3 regions of the Dermacoccus sp. NHGro5 genome follow, and region 1 is predicted to be linked to each of the others. Evidence: riboswitches for the same ligand, from Rfam matches in the RefSeq annotation. Region 1 holds a riboswitch; each other region holds the start of a gene.
What was found. A riboswitch is a leader RNA that binds a small molecule or an ion and turns the genes downstream of it on or off. The one in region 1 is predicted to bind S-adenosylmethionine.

Region 1 (7,121 bases):
GGTCGGGCGTTGCTGTTCGCCAAGCGTCCGCGCGGCGTCGATGCTCCGGCGCAGCTCGCCGGCGCCCGCGCCGCCACGAGCCCTCGTCACCCGAGCCCAGGCGCTGATCCCGTCGCGGTGACTGAGCAGCTCGGTGTTCACGGGCCGAGCGCCGAACGGCTGACTCACTTCCGCAGCGACTTCGCCCCCAGCGTCGGCGACGAGGTGCAGAGCGAGTACTTCGTTTCACGTGAAACGGTCGCGGACGCCCTGGGAGCGCTGCCACAGTTCGCCGACGTCTTCGCCCGCCTCGCGCATTCGATGGAGATCCGCGCCGTCGCCGGCGACAGCCTCAGTGCGAGCCCGTTCGCCACCGGCGAGATGCTCGCCATCCACCTCACCTGGCGCCGCGACCCGGACGCCGTCCGCCGTGAACTGCCGGCCCTCGAAGCTGCACTCGGCCACCCGCGCCCGCACTGGGGCAAGCTGCACGCGGCACCGCCACAGCAGCTCAGCGAACAGTTCCCCGGACTGCATGCCCTCGACGGCGAGGCGCGTCGGCATGACCCGTCCGGCATGTTCCGCAACGCCTGGATCGAGCGGTTGCTCGGGAATGAGCCGGCCTGATTTGGTGCTGCAACGGGGGCAGGCGTAATTTCCTGAGACGTGGAGAGCATAGATGTTCGATAAGAAAAAGCAGCCTAGTGTGGAACTGGCCGGTGAGGCCGCTCACGCCTCTGCCGTCGCGCAGTTGAGGGCCTCCTTCGAAGCCATCCCCGCCGGCGCCACGGTGCGCCTCGCGAAGAAGACCTCGAACCTCTTCCGTCCGCGTGAGAAGGCGAAGGTAGGCCTCGATGTCAGCGGCCTGACGGGCGTCATCAGAATCGACGCCGACGCTCGCACGGCCGATGTCCAGGGCATGTGCACGTACGAGAACCTCATCGCCGCTACTCTCGAGCACGGCCTCATGCCGCTCGTCGTCCCGCAGTTGCGCACGATCACCCTCGGCGGCGCCGTGACCGGCCTCGGCATCGAGTCGACGTCGTTCAAGAACGGGCTGCCGCACGAATCCGTCCTCGAGATGGACATCCTCACCGGCACCGGCGAGCTGCTCACCGCCTCGCCGACCAACGAGCACGCCGACCTCTTCCGCGCCTTCCCGAACAGCTACGGCAGCCTGGGCTACGCGACGCGTCTGCGCATCGAACTGCAGCCGATCGGCGACCTCGTCGAGACGCGCAACGTGCGGTTCGCGAGCGTCGCAGCCATGACGCGAGCGATCGACGCCATCGTCGAGACCCGCGAGTGGCAGGGCGAACGCGTCGACGGCCTCGACGGCATGATCGTCAGCAAGAACGAGGCCTATCTCGTGCTCGCCAACTTCTTCCCCGAGACGCGCCGTCGCCCGAGCGACTACACGGGGCAGAACATCTTCTACAAGAGCATCAGCGAACTCGACCGAGACACGTTGAGCGCGCACGACTACATCTGGCGTTGGGACACCGACTGGTTCTGGTGCTCCGACGCGTTCTTCGCACAGAACCCGAAGGTGCGACGCGTGTGGCCGCGCAAGTACCGTCGCAGCGACTTCTACCACCGCATCGTCGGGTGGGAGAACCGCTGGGGCTTCGCCGCGAAGATCGATGAGATGCGCGGCGAACTGCCGCGCGAGCGCGTCGTGCAGGACGTCGAGGTGCCCCTCGAACAGCTCGAGACGTTCATGCCGTGGTTCGACGAGCACGTCGGCATGACGCCCGTGTGGGTGTGCCCGCTGCGCCTGCGCGGCGACGCGTGGCCGCTGTACCAGCTCGAACCGAACCGCACGTACGTCAACGTCGGGTTCTGGGGCACCGTCGCCATCACCCCCGGACGGGCTGACGGCGACGTCAACCGCGACATCGAGGCCGTACTGCCGACGATGCACGGCCACAAGTCGCTCTATTCCGACGTCTACTACGACGCCGAGACGTTCGAAGAGCTGTACGGCGCAGACGAATACCGCCGCATGAAGAGGAAGTACGACCCGCAGGGCCGCCTTCCTGAGTTCGCTGACAAGATGAGGACGCACGCATGAGCCAGACCACGACCGCCACCCCCCTCGTCGCCCAGGCCGTCCAGGCCGTGTTGGAGGAGCCGTTGCCGTTCCGCATCACGGCGTACGACGGCACCGACATCGGCCCGCGTGACAGCGACATCGCCGTGCGTGTCGAGAGCGAGGAGGGGCTGCGCTACCTCCTCAGCGCCCCTGGCGATCTCGGCCTCGCCCGCGCCTATCTGACGGGCACGCTGACCGGCACCGGTTTCCACCCTGGTGACCCCTACGAGGTGTTCAGCCGCATCAAGCGTGACGTGCGCACGAAGCAGCTGACGCCGAAGGGCGTCGCGTCGGCGCTCGCACCCGTCGTCAAACAGCTGGGGCCGAAGGCGTTCGTCCACCCGCCGCTGCCCGAGGTCGAGAACGAGCCCCGCTGGAAGCGCCACCTCGCCAAGGTGAACCCGGTGGGCCGCGCCGCCGACTCGATCAAGCACCACTACGACGTCTCGAACGCGTTCTACGAGAAGGTGCTCGGTGAGTCGATGGCCTACACGTGCGCCGTGTTCGACACGCCGGACGACACCCTCGAGGACGCGCAGGAGCGCAAGTTCGCCCTCGTCGCCGACAAGCTCGACCTGCAGCCCGGCCAACGGCTGCTCGACGTCGGCTGCGGCTGGGGCGGCATGGCGATGCACGCCGCTCGCGAGCGTGGCGTCCACGTCATAGGCGTCACCCTGAGCAAGGAACAGGCCGAGTGGGGTCAGCGCGCCGTGCGTGAGGCGGGCCTCGAGGGTCTCGTCGAGATCCGCCACGGCGACTACCGCGACGTCACCGAGACGGGCTTCGACGCCGTCAGCTCGATCGGCCTCACGGAGCACATCGGCGTGAAGAACTACGCCAACTACTTCTCGTTCCTGCACTCGAAGCTGCGCGACGGTGGCCGCCTGCTCAACCACTGCATCACGCGTCGCGACGACTCGGCATCGGCCAAGCCGGAGCCGTTCACCGATCGCTATGTCTTCCCCGACGGCGAGCTCGCCTCGCCGGGGCGGCTCATCAGTGAGTGCCACGACGCCGGTTTCGAGGTTCAGCATGACGAGAACCTGCGCCTGTCGTACGCCTTGACGCTGCGCGACTGGTGCCGCAACCTCGAGGCGAACTGGGATTTCTGCGTCGCCGAGGCGGGCCTTCCGACCGCGCAGGTGTGGGGCATCTACATGGCCGGTTCACGCCTCGGGTTCGAGGAGGGCTGGCTGCACCTGCACCAGGTGCTCGCCACGAAGACGACCGACAACGGCGACAACGGCGGCTACCCGCTGGGCTCGCACTGGGCACGCTGAGCTCTCACTGGCCGTGCTGAGCGGCCGCCCGTTGCCCGTCCAGACGCAGGCGACGCGCAATCATGACGGTGGGGTGATGCCGACGAGCATCGCCGCCACCGTCATGATCTGTGTCCACGCGAACGCGTTCTGGAACGAACTGTTCGCGATGACGACGGCCGCGGAGCGCAGGTTGAACGCGAGGATTGCGGCGCTGGCCCCTGACGCGTGGCGTGTGCGCGCCCAGTAGACGAGAGCGCCGACGCCCGGCGCGAGCAGCGACCACATGTACGCGCTGAAATCGCTGCCACCGTGCGACTTCACGAACTCGACCGTGACGATCGACCCTCTGATCTCGAACACGGTCAGGGCGATCATGAACCATCGATCACCGCTGCTCACCGACGGGGGAGTGCTCCACGAGCGTTCTGCTCTCAGTGTGGCCGCCCGGGTGCGGCGGGGCCCCTGACGAATGTCACGGTGTGGCCGCCGTTGATGCATAACTCGACCTTTATGTTTGGCCAGTGCTACGTTATGCGTGGGTCACGAGCCCCGGCGCGAAGTCTCGGCTGGCCGGGCGGCAACCCCCATGCGAACGCACACGGTGCGTCGGGGTGCCCCGAGTAACGACCCGGCCGCCCGTCGACCGACGCGGCGGCAAGCGCAACGAAGGGTCTGCCATGACACTCCTCGACACCACGCCCGACGCGAACGTCGACTCCGCGCGCGGCGCACCGACGGGTGTTCCGACGAGCGCAGCGGCGCGCCACGGCGGCACCGTCGCGACGCCCGGGCTGCGCATCGAACGCCTCGGCCCGGCGTTCGGCGCAATCGTCCACGGCGTCGACCTCGCGCAGGTCGACGACGCGATAGCGTTCGACCTGCGCCGCGCGCTGCTCGCGCACAAGGTGCTCTTCTTCCGCGGTCAGGACGCGTTCGACGACGACGCTCAGGTGCGCCTCGGCAACCTGCTCGGCGAGCTGACGGCGGGTCACCCCGTCGCGAGCACGCACGAGCGCAAGGAGATCTACTCGATCGACTCCTCCGACCCCGAGTTCTCGTTCTCCGACGAGTGGCACACGGACGTCACGTTCATGAAGGAGCCGCCGGCCATCAGCATCCTGCGCGCCGTGACGCTGCCCGACTACGGCGGCGACACCTCCTGGGCCGACGCTCAGGCGGCGTACGACTCGCTGTCGAAGCCGTTCCGCGGCCTCGTCGACCAGCTCATCGCCGCCCACGACGGCAACCGCGAATGGGGCGCGTACCTGCGCAAGCATGGTGGGCAGGAGTGGAACGGCAAGGTCGTCACCGAGCTGCCCGTCGTCGAGCACCCCGTCGTGCGCGTCCATCCCGAGACGGGACGGCGTGGGCTGTTCGTCAACCCCGGTTTCACCTCCCACATCGTCGGCGTGTCGCAGGCCGAGTCGCGGGCGATCCTCGACGTGCTGTACGCGCACCTGACGCAGCCCGAACACACGATCCGCCACCGTTGGGCGCCCGGCGACGTCGGCATCTGGGACAACCGCGCGACGTCGCACTACGCCAACCGCGACTACGTCGACGCCAACCTTGGCCCGCGTGCCATGAGGCGCGTGACGGTCGGTGGCGACAAGCCCGTCGGCGTCAACGGCCTGACGGGTGGCGCAGCTGCCTGACGGTGTGAGCTGACATGACGCGGTGCGGGTCTCTGGGGCCCGCATCGCGTCGTCATGTACCCCTCTGCGATTTTCGTCCCCCTTCGCGAATCCCGTCCACATCGGCGAATCCTGTCCCCATTCGCGATTTTCGTCCCCATCGGCGATTTGCGTCCACATTCGTCCAGCCGGCCGTCGGGAAAATCAGTCGCCGGGGGCGTCGCACGGTGATGGAATGACGGGATGCTGACGCTCATCAGGCCCGACGCCGCTCGCTACGACGACTGGAAGGGCGCATTCGACGAGTTCGGCGCGTCGCCGAAAGACGGAACGGGTTATCGTCGCGACGACGTCGTCGACACGTCGCGCGCCGGGTTCGACGCCTACCTCGCCGATCGTGCACGCCAGCGCGACACAACCGTCGCGCCGCCTGAGGGATTCGTGCACTGCAGCTATTTCTGGGTGCTCGACGGCCCGCGGGCGGGGGAGGGTGACATCGTCGGCTTTCTGGCCCTGCGTCACACCCTCACCGAGGTGCTGTATGAGGCGATCGGTCACATCGGCTACTCGGTGCGTCCCAGCGCTCGTGGGCGGGGCGTCGCCGCGGGCGCGCTGATGCTCGGTCTCGACGAGGCGCGGGCGCTCGGCGTCGAACAGGTGCTGGTGTGCTGCAGCACCGAGAATCCGGCGTCACGCGCCGTCATCGAGAAGTGCGGCGGCCAGTTCGAGGACGTCCGCTCCCACCCCGCGTTTCCGGGCGAGACACGTCGTTACTGGTTCGGCTCGCCGCCGTTTCCGCAGGGACCGACGGCCTGACGCCGGCTGCCTCGGGTGCGGATGTGACCGAAACTCGCGGATGAGGACGAGAATCGCCGATGTGTGACCGCCGTTCGCAGAGGTGGACGAGAATCGCCGACGGGGACAGGAATCGCAGAAGGGGCACGGTGCGGGGCGGCCCGGCCGAGGTCAGTCCCCATCCGAACTCAGGCCCCCAAACCCTCAGCCGTCGTGACCAGGATGTGATTGCTCGGTCCGCGAGCCGAGACGCCGTACCCACGGGTAGACCCCTAGTGTGGCCTTACTCACATCGGCCGTCATGGCCACCAGCACTACCAGGAGGTCACCGTGGCGGCGTCACGTCTCGACACCCTCGACCGCGATCCGGGGTTGCCCCCCGTCGCCGTCGAACCCCCTCGCACCATCACCGGGCGGCAGAAGATCATGATCGTCGTCGCGGCGATCGTCGCCGCCATCGGCTGGACGATGGTCGCCTTCGTCCGCGGTGAGCACGTCAACGCCATCTGGTTCGTGTTCGCGGCCGTCGGCAGCTACGTCATCGGCTACATGCTCTACAGCCGTCTCATCGCGTACAAGGTCGTGCAGCCGCGCGACGACATCGCGACGCCGGCGGAGCAATTCGAGAACGGCCAGGACTACATGCCGACGGACCGTCGCGTCCTGTTCGGCCATCACTTCGCCGCCATCGCCGGCGCCGGCCCGCTCGTCGGCCCTGTGCTCGCCGCGCAGATGGGGTACCTGCCGGGCACGATGTGGATCATCTTCGGCGTCATCTTCGCGGGCGCCGTGCAGGACTACATGGTGCTCGCCATCTCGACGCGCCGTGGCGGCCGCAGCATCGGCCAGATGGCGCGCGACACGCTCGGCCCCGTCGGTGGTTGGGCGGCGATGCTCGCCGTCATGACGATCATGGTCATCCTCATCGCGGTGCTCGGCCTCGTCGTCGTCAACGCGCTCGCCGAGTCGCCGTGGGGTGTGTTCTCGATCGCGATGACGATCCCGATCGCCCTGTTCATGGGCTGCTACCTGCGCTTCCTGCGTCCGGGGTCGGTCACCGAGGTGTCGCTCATCGGCGTCGTGCTCCTGCTGCTCGCGATCGTCTCCGGCGGCTGGGTCGCCGAGACGGCCTGGGGCAAGGACATGTTCACGCTGTCTCCGACGGCGCTCGCCTGGTGCCTCATCGTCTACGGGTTCGCCGCGGCCGTCCTGCCGGTCTGGCTGCTGCTCGCGCCGCGTGACTATCTGTCGACGTTCATGAAGGTCGGCACGATCGTCCTGCTCGCGCTCGGCATCATCATCGCGCGTCCGGCGATCGACATCCCCGCGATCACGTCGTTCGGCAAGCACGGCAAC
Region 2 (7,121 bases), on a different contig from region 1:
TCGTCAGAGCCGCCGTCGGGCATCTCTCGCGTCTGATCGACGCCCGCCGGGGCGCCGTCGATCGTGTCGATGTCGTAGATCTGCTGCTCACCGCGACGGCGGTTGAGCGGGTTGCGTGATGTGCCACGGCCCTTGCCGCGCGGTCCCTTGCCGACGACCTCGGCGGCCTGCTCGTAGGGCTCATCGCCGCGCCGGGCGTCGTCACCCGCGCCGCGACGCGAGCCGCCCCGCGCGCGGTTGCCGATGTCGGCGCCGTGCAGGTCGTCGGCGACGGCGTCACGCTGAAGCAGCTCGCCCTCGTCGTCGCGTTCATCGAGGGGGTGGCCGAAGATCTGCGCCTCGACCTCGCGGATGCGCTGCGGGATGCGATTGACGGGCGTGCGCGTCAGCACGAGGAAACCGAAGAACGACACGAGCGCGAGGATGATGCCCGCGCCCCACACCGTGAGCGCGGCAGACAGCGGCCCTCCCGTGATGACGCCGAGGATGCCGCCTGCGCCGCGCACCGCGGTCGAAACCCCTGTCGACGGACGCCCGCCGACGAGGTGGGCGATCCCCGTCGAGCCGAGCGCGAGGATCGTCAGTCCGATCGTCATGCGGTTGGTCGGCTGGTGCCCCCGCGGGTGGCGGAACATGTGGATGGCCATGCCGATGAGGACGACGGGCAGAACGTAGGCGATGACGCCGAACGTGCCGGCCGCGACGGCGTGGACGACGTCCCCGAACATGCCGGGCAGCCCCCACCACTCCCGCGCAGCGACGACGATGCCGAGGGCGAGGAGGGCGAAACCGAGCCCGTCGCGACGGTGTTCGGGTTCGAGGTCAGAAGCGGCGGCGCCGACGCGGCGGACGGTGCCGCCGGCGACGTGCGAAACACCCATCCACGCGCCACGAGCAGCGCGACCGGACGCGGAGGGACGCGCTTCAGCAGCCCCTCGCGACGAGCCGGTCTTGCGCGCGGGTGCATTCTTCGTCGTGCCGCCCGAACGTGGTGCGCTCGACTTCGGCGGGGTCGTGCGGGCGCGCGTCGTCGAGGCCGCAGATGCGCCGGCCGGGCGCGAGCTCTTGGCGCGCGGCTGCGAAGAGGCCTTCTTCGCGACGAGGACGCTGTCGTTCGCTGGTCTGTTTCGGGTCGCCACCCCGCAAGGCTAGTGGGGGTTCCGGCCGTTTTCGCGGACCCACGCCGTGACACGGGTCCAATGGTGACGGCGGGTCGGCTCGACACCTTCGAATCCGCGTCCCGATGCGCTGGCGCGTTGACGCGCTCGCATCCGACAGCGCCCTGACCCTTGTCGGAGGCGCCGCCAGCTGCCCGGGGGACCACGGGCATCCCCACCGCGAGACGCCGACTCTTGCGCGCGGCGCTCGCCATCCGCGATCCCACAGGTGATCTCACGATGCGAACCTCTGGCCGCACGTCGGTGGACGCGGCGGAGGGCCGGGTGCGAGCGTTCACGTAGGTCATGAGTTCCAGCGCACAGCCCCGGCTTGCTGGACGGCAACCCTCCACCGCGGTGGGGTGCTCCGGGTGACGACCTGGCCGCCACCAGCACCGGTGTCGGCAAGCGCGGGCCGAGCCATCTGGCGACGGCGAGGCCCCTGATTCGAGGAGCCTCGATGCCCCGTTCTGCCATTCTCTCGATCCTTGACTCCGACGCGCGCCGCCACGCTGCGAGCCACACGACCCGCCCCGCTCACGCCGTAACCCCCGGGACTCCCGTCGCGGACCCCGAGCGTCACCACACCCAGCCCGCGCACCCCGGCGGGTCCCGTCGCGAGACGCCCACGGCTACCCATCATCGCGCGGACGCGCCGCAGCAGGCCAATGCCGCCCTGGCCACGATCGGCGCCGATCTCGGCGTCGCGACGCTCGACGGGCGCGTCGTCGAGCACGCGAACTTCGACCACGGCGCGACGGCTCCCGCGCTGCAGGCCGCCGCGCGGGCCGTCGACACGACCCTGCGCACGTACGGTTCGGTGCATCGCGGTGCGGGACGGGCGTCGCAGCTGACGACCCGGTGGTACGAGGAGGCTCGGCAGGAGGTCGCCGCGTTCGTCGGCGCGCGCGAGGACGACGTCACCGTCTTCACGCGCAACACCTCGGACGCGCTCAACCTGTTGGCTCACTGTCTGCCGCAACAGACGCAGGTCTTCGTGTTCCGCTCGATGCACCACGCGGCGCTGCTGCCGTGGGCGGACGAGCGGACGACGCGGCTGCCGATCCCTCACTCTCACGCCGAGGCTGAGGGCTACCTCGACGTCGCTCTGGCGGAATTCCGCGCCCACAACGATGCTCCCGTGTTGGTCCTCATCACCGGCGCCTGCAACGTGACGGGCGAGGTGTGGCCCATCGAGCGCCTCGCCGCCGTCGCCCGCCGGCATGAGGCGCGGACGGCTCTCGACGCCGCGCAGCTCGCCCCGCACCGCCGCGTCGACATCGACGCCTGGGGCATCGACTACGTCGCTCTGTCCGGCCACAAGGCCTACGCGCCGTACGGTTCAGGAGCCCTCGTCGGGCGCCGCGACTGGCTCGACACCGCCCCTCCGTACTTCCGCGCCGGCGGCGCGAGCCACCGCGTCAGCGAAGATGCGTCAGGCGCCGGCGACGTCGCCTGGGCGCCCGCGCCCGCACGCCACGAGGGCGGCACCCCGAACGCGGTCGGGGCCATCGCGCTCGCGGCCGCAGCCTCGACGCTGTCCGCGCAGCGCGGCGAAGCCGAGGCGCGCGAGGAGAAGATCCACGCCATCGTCCGCGACGGTCTCGCCTCGATCGACGGCGTGAGGATCGTCGAACTCTTCGACGAGCAGAATGCCGCGGACGCTCACCTCGACGATGGCGCGCCAAGGCGGAATGCGAGCGACAACGTCGGCGTCACGACGTTCACCGTCGCCGGATACGACCCGACGCTCGTCGCTCAGGTGCTCGCAGACGAGCACGGCATCGCTGTGCGCGACGGGCGATTCTGCGCTCACCTGCTCTGCGACGCGCGCCTCGGCGAGGGCGCGACGGCAGTGCGCGCCTCGATCGGTCTCGCCACGACGACAGAGCACGCACGACGCCTCGTCGACGCCGTGCGTGCTCTCGTCACCCATGGGCCCACCTTCGACTACACCCACACCCCGGGCCTCGGGTGGAGCCCCGTCACCGACCGACGAGACCTCTCAGAGCCCCGCCCCTGGTGAGGAGAACGAGCGGCGGTGGGCCCCAGCGAGGGGCTCACCGCCGCATTTCGTCAGATACGGGATGCCGACGCGGTGGCTCCTGTCGAAGGGCCCGCTCGCGCGCTCATGCGAGTTTTTTTGACCACGCTCAATAACAAACCTCGACGTCCATTTCGAATCCAGTTGCACCCCAACGGACGAAGGGTGCGACGCGTCACACGCGTCGCACCCTTCATTCATCCGAGATGGCAGCCAGAGGCGATCTCAGCCGCCTCACACGACCCCCTGACATACCCCCGAAGCGTCAGGCGTCGATGACCACCGGGATGATCATCGGTCGGCGGCGCAGCTTGCCGCCGACGAAACCGCCCACGGCGCGCCGGATGACCTGCTGCAGTTGGTGGCTGTCCTTGACACCCTTGTTGCGTGCCTCGAGCAGCGCCTGCTCGATCTTCGGCCGGACGCGGTCGAACACCTCGTCGCCCTCGGCGAAGCCGCGCGTGCGGATGTCCGGGCCGGCGAGGATCGCGCCCGTCTTCGCGTCGCGCACGACGATGACGGTGACGAAGCCCTCGTCACGCAGGATGCGGCGGTCCTTGAGCATGTCCTCGTCGGTCGTACCGACGAGCGAACCGTCGACGTAGACGTACCCGACCGGCACCGCGCCCGTGATGGCAGCCTTGCCGTTGACGAGGTCGACGACGACGCCGTTCTCGGCGAGCAGCACCTGGTCGCTCGGCACACCCGTCGCGGCGGCGAGCTTGCCGTTGGCGACGAGGTGACGCCACTCGCCGTGGATCGGCATGACGTTCTTCGGCTTGACGACGTTGTAGCAGTACAGCAGCTCGCCGGCGGAGGCGTGGCCCGAGACGTGCACCATCGCGTTGCCCTTGTGCACGACATTGGCGCCGAGACGCATGAGGCCGTTGATGAGGCCGTAGACGGCGTTCTCGTTGCCCGGGATGAGCGAGCTCGCCATGAGGATGGTGTCGCCCTCCCCCACGTCGATACGGTGGTCGCGGTTCGCCATGCGCGCCAGCGCCGCCATCGGCTCACCCTGCGAGCCGGTGCAGATAAGCACCTGCTTGTCCTCGGGCATCTGCTCGAGCTTCTTGATGTCGACGAGCACGTTGTCGGGCACCTTGAGGTAGCCGAGGTCGGCGGCGATCGTCATGTTGCGCACCATCGAGCGCCCGACCATCGCGACCTTGCGCCCGTGGGCCTCGGCGGCGTCGAGCACCTGCTGCACGCGGTGCACGTGCGAGGAGAAGCAGGCGACGATGATGCGTCGCTCCGCCTTCTCGAAGACGCGCTCGATCGCGGGCGTGATGTCCTTCTCCGGCGTCGTGAAGCCGGGCACCTCGGCGTTCGTCGAGTCGGTGAGGAACAGGTCGACGCCCTCCTCACCGAGCCGCGCGAACGCGCGCAGGTCGGTGATGCGGCCGTCGAGCGGAAGCTGGTCCATCTTGAAGTCGCCGGTGCACAGCAGGTTGCCTGCGGGGGTTCGGACGAAGACGGCGAGCGCGTCGGGGATCGAGTGGTTGACGGCGACGAACTCGCAGTCGAACGGGCCGATCTTCTCGCGCTGGCCCTCCTTCACCGCCATCGTGTACGGGCGGATGCGGTGCTCCTTGAGCTTCGCCTCGATGAGCGCGAGCGTCAGCGTCGAGCCGATGAGCGGGATGTCGTTCTTCATGCGCAACAGGTACGGCACCGCGCCGATGTGGTCCTCGTGACCGTGCGTCAAAACGATGGCCTCGATGTCGTCGAGGCGATCCTTGAGGTAGTCGAAGTCGGGCAGGATGAGATCGACGCCCGGGTGATCCTCGGGGAAGAGGACACCACAGTCGATGATGAGCAGGCGTCCGCCGTACTCGACGACCGTCATGTTGCGGCCGACCTCGCCGAGACCGCCGAGCGCGATGATGCGCGCACCGTTCTTCGCCAGCGCGGGCGGCGGGCCGAGTTCGAGCGGACTCTTCATCACAGCAGCCCCGCCTTCGTCAGGCCGTCACGCAGGACGGCGTACATCGCCTCGTCCGCGGGCAGCAGCGGCAGGCGGATGGCGTCGGAGTCGATGACGCCCTGCTCCTTGAGGGCGGCCTTCACCATGATGGCGCCCTGGGAGGTGTTCATCAGCGCGTCGATCGCGGGGATGAGCTTGGTGTGGATGGCGCGCGCCGTCGCGAGGTCGCCCGCGTCGACAGCGTCGATCATCGCGCGGAACTCGTTGCCTGCCACGTGGCCGACGACGGAGACGACGCCGACTGCGCCGAGCGCGAGCCACGCGAGGTTGACGACGTCGTCGCCCGAGTACCACAGCAGATCGGTCTCGTCCATGAGCTTCGTCGCCTCGAAGAAGTCGCCCTTGGCATCCTTGACCGCGCGCACCTGGTCGATCGTCGCGAGCTGACGGATCGTGTCGCTCGCGAGCGCCGTCCCCGAGCGCCCGGGGATGTCGTAGGCCATGGCCGGCAGGTCGGTGGCGCCGACGACGGCCTTGAAGTGCTCGACGATGCCCGCCTGCGTCGGCTTGTTGTAGTACGGCGTGACGACGAGGACGGCGTCCGCCCCAGCGTCCGCGAGTGCCTTGGCGGCGCGTACCGAGTGCGCGGTGTCGTTCGTACCGACCCCGGCGGTGATCGCTGTGCGGCCCTTGACGGCGTCGGCGACGGCGCGCACCGTCTCGATGTTCTCCTCGTCGGTCGTCGTCGCCGACTCCCCCGTCGTGCCGTTGACGACGAGGCCGTCGTGCCCGTTCGCGACGAGGTGCTCGGCGAGCTTCTTCACTCCGTCGTAGTCGATCGAGCCGTCCGGTTTCATGGGCGTCACCATGGCCGTGACCATGCGCCCGAAAGGTGTCGTCGTCGTCATGCGCCCAGGTTAGTGCACGAGCGTCCACGTGTGCGGACGCCCGCCGCGCGCGACGTCGCCACCACCAACTCGCCACCACGAAGCGGACGCCGCAGGCGCCTTGTCACCGGCGCGTCCTACAGTGAGGCGCGTGGAGCAATATCACGCACTGCTGAGGCGCATTCTCGACGAGGGCACCCGCAAGGACGACCGCACGGGCACGGGGACGCTCAGCGTCTTCGGTCATCAGATGCGCTTCGACCTGTCCCAGGGGTTTCCCGTTCTCACGACGAAGAAGCTGCACCTGCGCTCGATCTTCGGCGAACTGCTGTGGTTCCTCCGCGGCGACACGAACGTCGCATGGCTGCACGAGCGCAAGATCTCGATCTGGGACGAATGGGCCGACGCCGACGGTGACCTCGGGCCGATCTACGGCCACCAGTGGCGCTCGTGGCCGACGCCGAACGGCGAGACGATCGACCAGATCGCGCGCGTCGTCGAGTCGATTCGCACGAACCCCGACAGCCGTCGTCACATCGTCTCGGCGTGGAACGTCGCCGACGTCGACGACATGGCGCTGCCGCCGTGCCACACGATGTTCCAGTTCTACGTCGCCGACGGAAAGCTGTCGTGCCAGCTCTACCAGCGCAGTGGTGACGTCTTCCTCGGCGTCCCGTTCAACATCGCCTCGTATGCCCTCCTGACCCACATGGTCGCGCAGGTCACGGGCCTCGCGGTGGGCGATTTCGTCCACACGCTCGGCGACGCGCACCTCTACGTCAATCACCTCGACCAGGCGCGCCTCCAGCTGACACGTACGCCGAAGACGCTGCCGACGCTCGTGCTCAACCCCGACGTGACGGCGCTCGACGCGTTCGAGCTCGATGACATCCGCCTCGACGGTTACGAGGCCGACCCCGCGATCAAGGCCCAGGTGGCGGTATGAGCGATGCGCCCCAGCTGACGAGCATCGCCGCCGTCGCCGAGAACGGCGTCATCGGCACGGGCGGCGACATGGCGTGGAACATCCCCGCCGACTTCGCGCACTTCAAGGCGACGACGATGGCTCACCCCATGATCATGGGGCGCACGACGTTCGCGACGAT
Region 3 (7,121 bases), on a different contig from region 1:
CCGGGTTGTACGGGAACAGGTTCATCACGACGAAACAGTGCTCACCACGGTGGACGATGAGGCCGTCGGCGTCGGTCTTCCTAGGCGACGCGCAGAACGGGCAGCCGTGGCCGGCGTCCTTTGTCGGACGCTCGCCCTCGATGTACGCCATGCGGTGCGGCGTCCACAGCCGCCCGAACCCGTCGGCCTCGCCCGCGAAGGCGCCGGCTTGCTCGATGAGGATGTCGTCCTGCGAATCAGTGTTGAACTCGTCGACCATGGCCCGATCCTAGAGCCCCGCCTGCCTCGACGCAGCGGCCGCGGGTGGGCTCGCGCGCACCATGCACCCCGGGTGAGCGGTCTCAGACCGCCGCGATCTCGCGCAGACGCGCCGGGACAATGGTTCGGTCGGCTTCCCCCGCGTGCGCGACGTCGCCGACACGGCCCGCCAACGTCCGCGCGACCTCGGCCGCGTCGCCGTCACCGACGACGGCGACGATGCTCGCCAGCCCGGCGAGGCCCGTGACGGCGTCCTCGAGGTCGAGCCAGTCGTCGTCATCGAGGCCGGCCGCCGCCCCCGGCCATGCGACCGAGGCGGCCATGACGCCGTCACGAGCCCACTGCTCGACAGCGTCGCGCGCGAGGGCGCCGTCAGCACCGAGGTGCAGGACGACGGCGTTCGCGACCGGTTTGGACGGGCAGGCGATGCAGCGCTCGCGCTGATCGAGCGCCCAGATGACGTCGTCGCTCATGACGCACGCTCCGCATCGCGGCGGGCGTCGAGGCCGAACGGCGCCACACGCTGCATGTGACGTTCGTCCGGCGGGCCGAAGCCGGCCCGTTCGTACAGCCTGCGGGCACGCGGACGGGCGTTGAGCATCATTCGCGCGACGTCGTGCGCGTCGGCCCAGGCGTCGACGATCCGCAGCATCCGCTCGGCCAGGCCCTGGCCGCGCGCCGACGGCGTGACGAAGACGACCGCGATGTAGAGCGACGGCTGCGCCGGCCGAGCCAGCGCCGGGGGCCGGTGCACGAGCGACGTCTGCACCATGCCGAGAGCCGTCCCGTCAGCACTCGAGGCGAGCCACGTCGGCAGATCGTCGTAGTGCGCGAGCCAGTGATCGGCATACTCGGTGATGAAGCCGGAGCGGTTGCTCTCCCCCGCCTCGAGGTCCATCTGCAGACGCAGCGCCGCGCAGGCGAACGCGTCTTCGCGGCGCGCGCGGACGATCGTCGGTGTCATGGCAACAGTCAAGCACGGCATGAGGGTCGTCGCCCGTAGGCGCGTCGCGTCAGCACGGGGCCGCGACCGGAATGTGAGACAGCATTCCCGCCTGATGACACCACCCGGCCTAGAGTGGCCGCAGGTCACGAGCGCCAGCGTCAAACCCCGGTTTGCTGGCCGGCAACCCTCCCACCGCGGCGGGGTGCTCCGGGTGACGACCTGGCCCGGCGCCGAGCGCGTCCGGGCAAGCGCGGAGGGATTCCCCTTCGGGCACCACACGTACGGTGCGCCGCCCGTGCGTCCACGCACTCCTCAAGAGGGACATCATCATGAGCTCCGAGAACTGGGCCTTCGAGACCAAGCAGATCCACGTCGGCCAGAACGTCGACGGCGACACCGGCGCCCGGGCGCTGCCGATCTACCAGACGACGTCGTTCGTCTTCGACTCCGCCGAGACCGCGGCCAACCGCTTCGGCCTGTCGGATCTCGGCCCCATCTACACGCGCATCGGCAACCCGACGGCGCAGGCGGTCGAAGACCGCATCGCCGCGCTGGAGGGCGGCGTCGGCGCGTTGCTGCTCGCGTCGGGTCAGGCGGCGACGACGTTCGCCATCCTCAACGTCGCTCAGGCCGGCGACCACATCGTCGCCTCGTCCGCGCTGTACGGCGGCACGTACAACCTGCTGAAGTACACGCTCAAGCGACTCGGCGTCGAGACGACGTTCATCGACAACATCAACGATCTCGACGAGTGGCGCGGCGCCATCCGCGACAACACGAAGCTGCTGTTCGGCGAGACGCTGAGCAACCCCGACCAGAAGGTGCTCGACGTGCGCGGCCTCGCCGACATCGCGCATGACGCCGGGGTGCCGCTGTTCGTCGACAACACCGTCGCGACGCCGTACCTGCTGCGCCCGATCGAGCATGGCGCGGACGTCGTCATCCACTCCGCGACGAAGTACCTCGGGGGGCACGGGACGTCGATCGCCGGCGTGCTCGTCGACGCCGGCACGTTCGACTACGCCGCCGACCCGGCGAAGTTCCCGCAGTTCAACGAGCCGTCGGAGAGCTACCACGGTCTCGCGTTCGCCCGCGACCTCGGCGTCGGATCGCCGCTCGGCGCGAACCTCGCCTTCATCCTCAAGGCGCGCGTCGAACTGCTGCGCGACCTCGGCGCGGCCGTCTCCCCGTTCAACGCGTTCCTCATCGCGCAAGGCCTCGAGACGTTGTCGCTGCGTGTGGAGCGACACGTGGAGAACGCGAAGAAGGTCGTCGAGTTCCTGAAGTCGCAGCCGCAGGTCGAGACGTTGTTCTACGCCTCCGACCCGTCGAGCCCCTACAAGGAACTCGCCGACCGCTACCTGCCCGCCGGCTCCGGCGCCGTGCTGTCGTTCGAGATCGCCGGTGGCGTCGAGGCGGGCAAGAAGTTCGTCGACGCCCTCGAACTGCACTCGCACGTCGCGAACATCGGTGACGTCCGTTCCCTCGCCATCCATCCTGCGTCGACGACGCACTCCCAGGGCAGCGACGAGGACCGCCGCGGCGCCGGCGTGACGCCCGGCCTCGTGCGGTTGAGCGTCGGCATCGAGAACTCCGCCGACATCATCGCCGACCTCGAGAAGGGCTTCGCCGCAGCGAAATGACCATGCGCTGAGGTGGGTCCCCGCGACGGGTGACGCAGCCGGGTTTCGTACCCCGAGCGTGGTCATCCGGCCGTGTCGAACGCCGGCCTTCGGGTGCACATGCCAACACACGAGCGCGCCCCCGAACCGCGAGGTTCGGGGGCGCGCGTCGTCGTCGCGGCAGGAGTCAGCCGGCCGTCGGGTCAGTGTTCTGACGTTCGGTGATGACGCGGGTGATCTCGGCGATCGCGTCGGCCACCGGCACGCCGTTCTTCTGCGACCCGTCGCGGAAACGGAACGAGACGGCGCCGTTGTCGCGGTCCTCTTCACCGGCGATCAGGATGAACGGCGCCTTCGACTTGGACGCGTTGCGGATCTTCTTCGGGAAGCGGTCGTCGCTCATGTCGACCTCGACACGCACGCCGGCTTCGCGCAGCTTGATCGCGACGTCCTGCAGGTAGTCGTAGTACTCCTCCGCGACGGGCACAGCGAGCACCTGAACCGGCGCGAGCCACGCCGGGAACGCGCCCGCGTAGTGCTCGACGAGCACGCCGAGGAAGCGTTCGATCGAGCCGAACTTCGCCGAGTGGATCATGACGGGCTGCTGGCGCGAACCGTCCGCCGCCTGGTACTCGAGGCCGAAACGAGCGGGCTGGTTGAAGTCGTACTGGATCGTCGACATCTGCCAGGTACGGCCGATGGCGTCGCGCGCCTGCACGGAGATCTTCGGGCCGTAGAACGCGGCACCGCCCGGGTCCGGCACGAGCTCGAGGCCGGACTCGAGCGCGACGTCCGACAGCACCTTCGTCGCGATGTCCCACTGTTCGTCGGTGCCGATGAACTTGTCCTTCTTGTCCCCGTCGACGTCGCGCGTCGAGAGCTCGAGGTAGAAGTCGTTCATGCCGAAGTCGCGCAGTAGGCCGAGGATGAAGTCGAGCAGGTGCTTGATCTCTCCCGGCGCCTGTTCGGGCGTGACGTAGCTGTGCGAGTCGTCCTGGGTGATCATGCGCACGCGCGTCAGACCGGAGAGCACGCCCGACTTCTCGTCGCGGTACACCGTGCCGAACTCGAAGAAGCGCAGCGGCAGCTCACGGTAGGAGCGCCCACGCGAACGGAAGATCTCGTTGTGCATCGGGCAGTTCATCGCCTTGAGGCGGTAGTTCTGCCCGTCGACGTCGAGGGGCGGGAACATCCCGTCCGCGTAGTACGGCAGGTGACCCGAGGTGTAGAAGAGGTCTTCCTTCGCAATGTGCGGCGTGCCGACGTAGGAGAAGCCCTCCTCGATGTGACGGCGGCGGACGTAGTCCTCCATCTCACGCTTGATGATGCCGCCCTTGGGGTGGAACACCGGCAGGCCGGGGCCGATGTTCTCGGGGAAGCTGAACAGGTCGAGCTCGGCGCCGAGCTTGCGGTGGTCGCGCTTCTCGGCCTCGGCGAGGCGCTCGAGGTAGGCCTTCAGCTCGTCCTTCGTCGGCCACGCAGTGCCGTAGATGCGCTGCAGCTGCGGGTTCTTCTCGCTGCCGCGCCAGTACGCGGCGGCCGAACGCATGAGCTTGAACGCGTTGCCGAGCACCTTCGTCGACGGCACGTGCGGGCCGCGGCACAGGTCGCCCCAGGCGACGGTGCCGTCGCGGCGGACGTTGTCGTAGATCGTCAGCTCACCGCCACCGACCTCGGCCTCCGCGCCCTCGGCCGCATTCGCAGCGTTGCCCTTGAGGCCGATGAGCTCGCACTTGTAGGGCTCGTGCGCCAGTTCTTCGAGGCCCTCGGCGTCGGTGATGACGCGGCGGTTGAACGTCTGGCCCTCGTTGACGATCCTCTGCATCGCCTTCTCGAGCTTCTTGAGGTCGTCGGGCGTGAACGCCTCGGCGACGTCGAAGTCGTAGTAGAAACCGTCGGTGACGGGCGGTCCGATGCCGAGCTTCGCGCTCGGGTTGATCTGCTGCACCGCCTGCGCGAGCACGTGGGCCGCGGAGTGACGCAGGACGGCGAGGCCCTCGGGGTCCTGCGCGGTGACGGGCTCGACGGACGCGCCATCCGGGATCTCGCGGAACAGGTCGCGCAGTTCACCGTCGATGCGCATGACGAGGACGGCCTTGTCGCCGCCGAACAGGTCCGTGCCCGTCGTGCCCTGCTCGACCTCGCGTGGTTCGCCGTTGACGGTCAGGGTGATGTTCTCGGACACGGCTGTGCTCCTTGTTCGTGACGTGCAGACTCGGCCGCACACGTACGAATGGCACGGCCCGTGCCGCCAAGGCTACCGGGTGCCCCCCACCACCCCACGCCGAGCCGCCGGCACCACCCAGGCGTGACGTTGGTCGCCCGCGGTGATGCGAGGCGGCTGTTGCTGAGGATCTCCTACGAATGTGGACGTAGATCGCCGATGTGGACGAAAATCGCAGGTGGGTCAGGGGCCCGTACTCATCTGCGATTTGCGTCCACATTCGCGATTCCTCTACACCTCGGCGAGCGGCGTCCACACTCGCGAGGTTCGGCCGCCACTACCAACCTGGGTGACGGTCGTCGACGGCGCCGTGTCCAGCCGACGACCACATTGCCGTCCGGACGCGACGAGGCCGCCCACCATCCAGTGGGCGGCCTCCTCGATCGCGCCGAGCGTGCAACCTTCCTCGACCGATGCCGAGGTCTTGGTCGATCAGCGCCGATGTCCTGGTCGATCGGCGCCGACGTCTCGGGAGGTCAGTCGGTGCCGAACTCCATCGCCGCTTCGTCGAGTGCGAGAGCGTCGGCGTCGACGTTCGGGTTCGACGCGATCTGCTGCGCGCCACCGGGCTCGAGCTGGCCGACGAGGTCGGTCTGCGCCTTGCCCAGCCCGCCGCGTGCGGCGTAGAACTCGAGCTTGCCACGCGTGTCGGCGATGTCGAGGTTGCGCATCGTCAGCTGCCCGATGCGGTCGACGGGGCCGAATGCGGCGTTCTCGGTGCGCTCCATGGACAGCTTGTCGGGGTGGTAGGAGAAGTTGTCGCCCTGGGTGTCGACGATCGAGTAATCCTCGCCGCGACGAAGGCGCAGCGTCACCTCACCCGTGACGGCGGACGCCACCCAACGCAGCAGACCCTCGCGGATCATGAGCGACTGCGGGTCGAACCAGCGTCCTTCGTACAGCAGCCGCCCGAGGCGCCGTCCGTCGTTGTGGTACGCGGCGATGGTGTCCTCGTTGTGGACGGCGTTGAGCAGCCGTTCGTAGGCGATGAACAGCAGCGCCATGCCGGGCGCCTCGTAGATGCCGCGCGACTTGGCCTCGATGATGCGGTTCTCGATCTGGTCGCTCATGCCGAGCCCGTGGCGTCCGCCGACGGCGTTGGCCTCCTGGAACAGGGCGACGACGTCGCCGCCGAAGTCGTCACCGTTGATCGCGACGGGCAGCCCCGATTCGAAGCGGATGACGACGTCCTCGGTGTCGATCTTCACCGCGTCGTCCCAGTACGCGACACCCATGATCGGCTTGACGATCTCCATCGACTCGTCGAGGTGCTCGAGCGTCTTCGCCTCGTGCGTCGCGCCGAGGATGTTGGCGTCCGTCGAGTAGGCCTTCTCCGCCGAGTCGCGGTAGGGCAGATCGTGCGCCGTCAGCCATTCGGACATCTCCTGGCGCCCACCCAGTTCGCTGACGAAGTCGGCGTCGAGCCACGGCTTGTAGATGCGCAGGCCCGGGTTGGCGAGCAGACCGTAGCGGTAGAAACGCTCGATGTCGTTGCCCTTGAACGTCGAGCCGTCGCCCCAGATCGACACGCCGTCGGCCTGCATGGCGCGCACGAGCAGCGTGCCCGTGACGGCGCGACCCAGCGGCGTCGTGTTGAAGTACGTGCGCCCGCCGGAGCGGATGTGGAACGCGCCGCACGCAATGGCGGCGAGACCCTCCTCGACGAGCGCCTTCTTGCAGTCGACGAGACGCGACAGTTCGGCGCCGTACTGGCCGGCACGGCCCGGGATGCCTTCGATGTCGTCCTCGTCGTACTGGCCGAGGTCGGCGGTGTAGGTGCAGGGGACGGCGCCCTTGTCGCGCATCCAGGCGACGGCCACGGAGGTGTCGAGGCCACCGGAGAAGGCGATGCCGACGCGTTCGCCGACGGGCAGGGAAGTCAAGACCTTGGACATGCCTTCAGAATACCCCGACTGAGTAGTTATGCCAAAACAGTGCATAACTACTCAGTCGGCAGGCCTGGGGAGGCGGGACGACGCGCCGGCGCCCCGCAGCGCGAGCCTGGCACCCACGTGTGCACCGACCCGACTACCCGACCTAGGCGCGCCATCGATCGCTCAGCCGCCGATGG

Region 2: it holds a riboswitch for S-adenosylmethionine, as region 1 does, so the genes downstream of both, J4Z35_RS11360 (aminotransferase class V-fold PLP-dependent enzyme) here and J4Z35_RS04890 (TauD/TfdA family dioxygenase) in region 1, are expected to answer to the same signal.
Region 3: it holds a riboswitch for S-adenosylmethionine, as region 1 does, so the genes downstream of both, J4Z35_RS04120 (bifunctional o-acetylhomoserine/o-acetylserine sulfhydrylase) here and J4Z35_RS04890 (TauD/TfdA family dioxygenase) in region 1, are expected to answer to the same signal.

The regions. Positions count from the first base shown of each region.
Region 1 covers NZ_JAGEKQ010000008.1:149,882-157,002, reverse strand. The annotation lists gene J4Z35_RS04910 (FAD-binding protein) at 1-606, shown strand, start outside; gene J4Z35_RS04905 (FAD-binding oxidoreductase) at 659-2,053, shown strand; gene J4Z35_RS04900 (cyclopropane-fatty-acyl-phospholipid synthase family protein) at 2,050-3,354, shown strand; gene J4Z35_RS04895 (hypothetical protein) at 3,415-3,711, opposite strand; SAM riboswitch class IV at 3,875-4,003, shown strand; gene J4Z35_RS04890 (TauD/TfdA family dioxygenase) at 4,014-4,991, shown strand; gene J4Z35_RS04885 (GNAT family N-acetyltransferase) at 5,214-5,786, shown strand; gene J4Z35_RS04880 (carbon starvation CstA family protein) at 6,096-7,121, shown strand, end outside.
Region 2 covers NZ_JAGEKQ010000026.1:61,371-68,491, reverse strand. The annotation lists gene J4Z35_RS11365 (DNA translocase FtsK) at 1-881, opposite strand, end outside; SAM riboswitch class IV at 1,460-1,574, shown strand; gene J4Z35_RS11360 (aminotransferase class V-fold PLP-dependent enzyme) at 1,618-3,183, shown strand; gene J4Z35_RS11355 (ribonuclease J) at 3,467-5,146, opposite strand; gene dapA (4-hydroxy-tetrahydrodipicolinate synthase) at 5,146-6,036, opposite strand; gene J4Z35_RS11345 (thymidylate synthase) at 6,167-6,961, shown strand; gene J4Z35_RS11340 (dihydrofolate reductase) at 6,958-7,121, shown strand, end outside.
Region 3 covers NZ_JAGEKQ010000007.1:66,540-73,660, forward strand. The annotation lists gene J4Z35_RS04105 (HIT domain-containing protein) at 1-259, opposite strand, end outside; gene J4Z35_RS04110 (hypothetical protein) at 342-731, opposite strand; gene J4Z35_RS04115 (GNAT family N-acetyltransferase) at 728-1,222, opposite strand; SAM riboswitch class IV at 1,346-1,461, shown strand; gene J4Z35_RS04120 (bifunctional o-acetylhomoserine/o-acetylserine sulfhydrylase) at 1,534-2,847, shown strand; gene thrS (threonine--tRNA ligase) at 3,014-5,011, opposite strand; gene argG (argininosuccinate synthase) at 5,527-6,945, opposite strand; gene moaA (GTP 3',8-cyclase MoaA) at 7,108-7,121, opposite strand, start outside.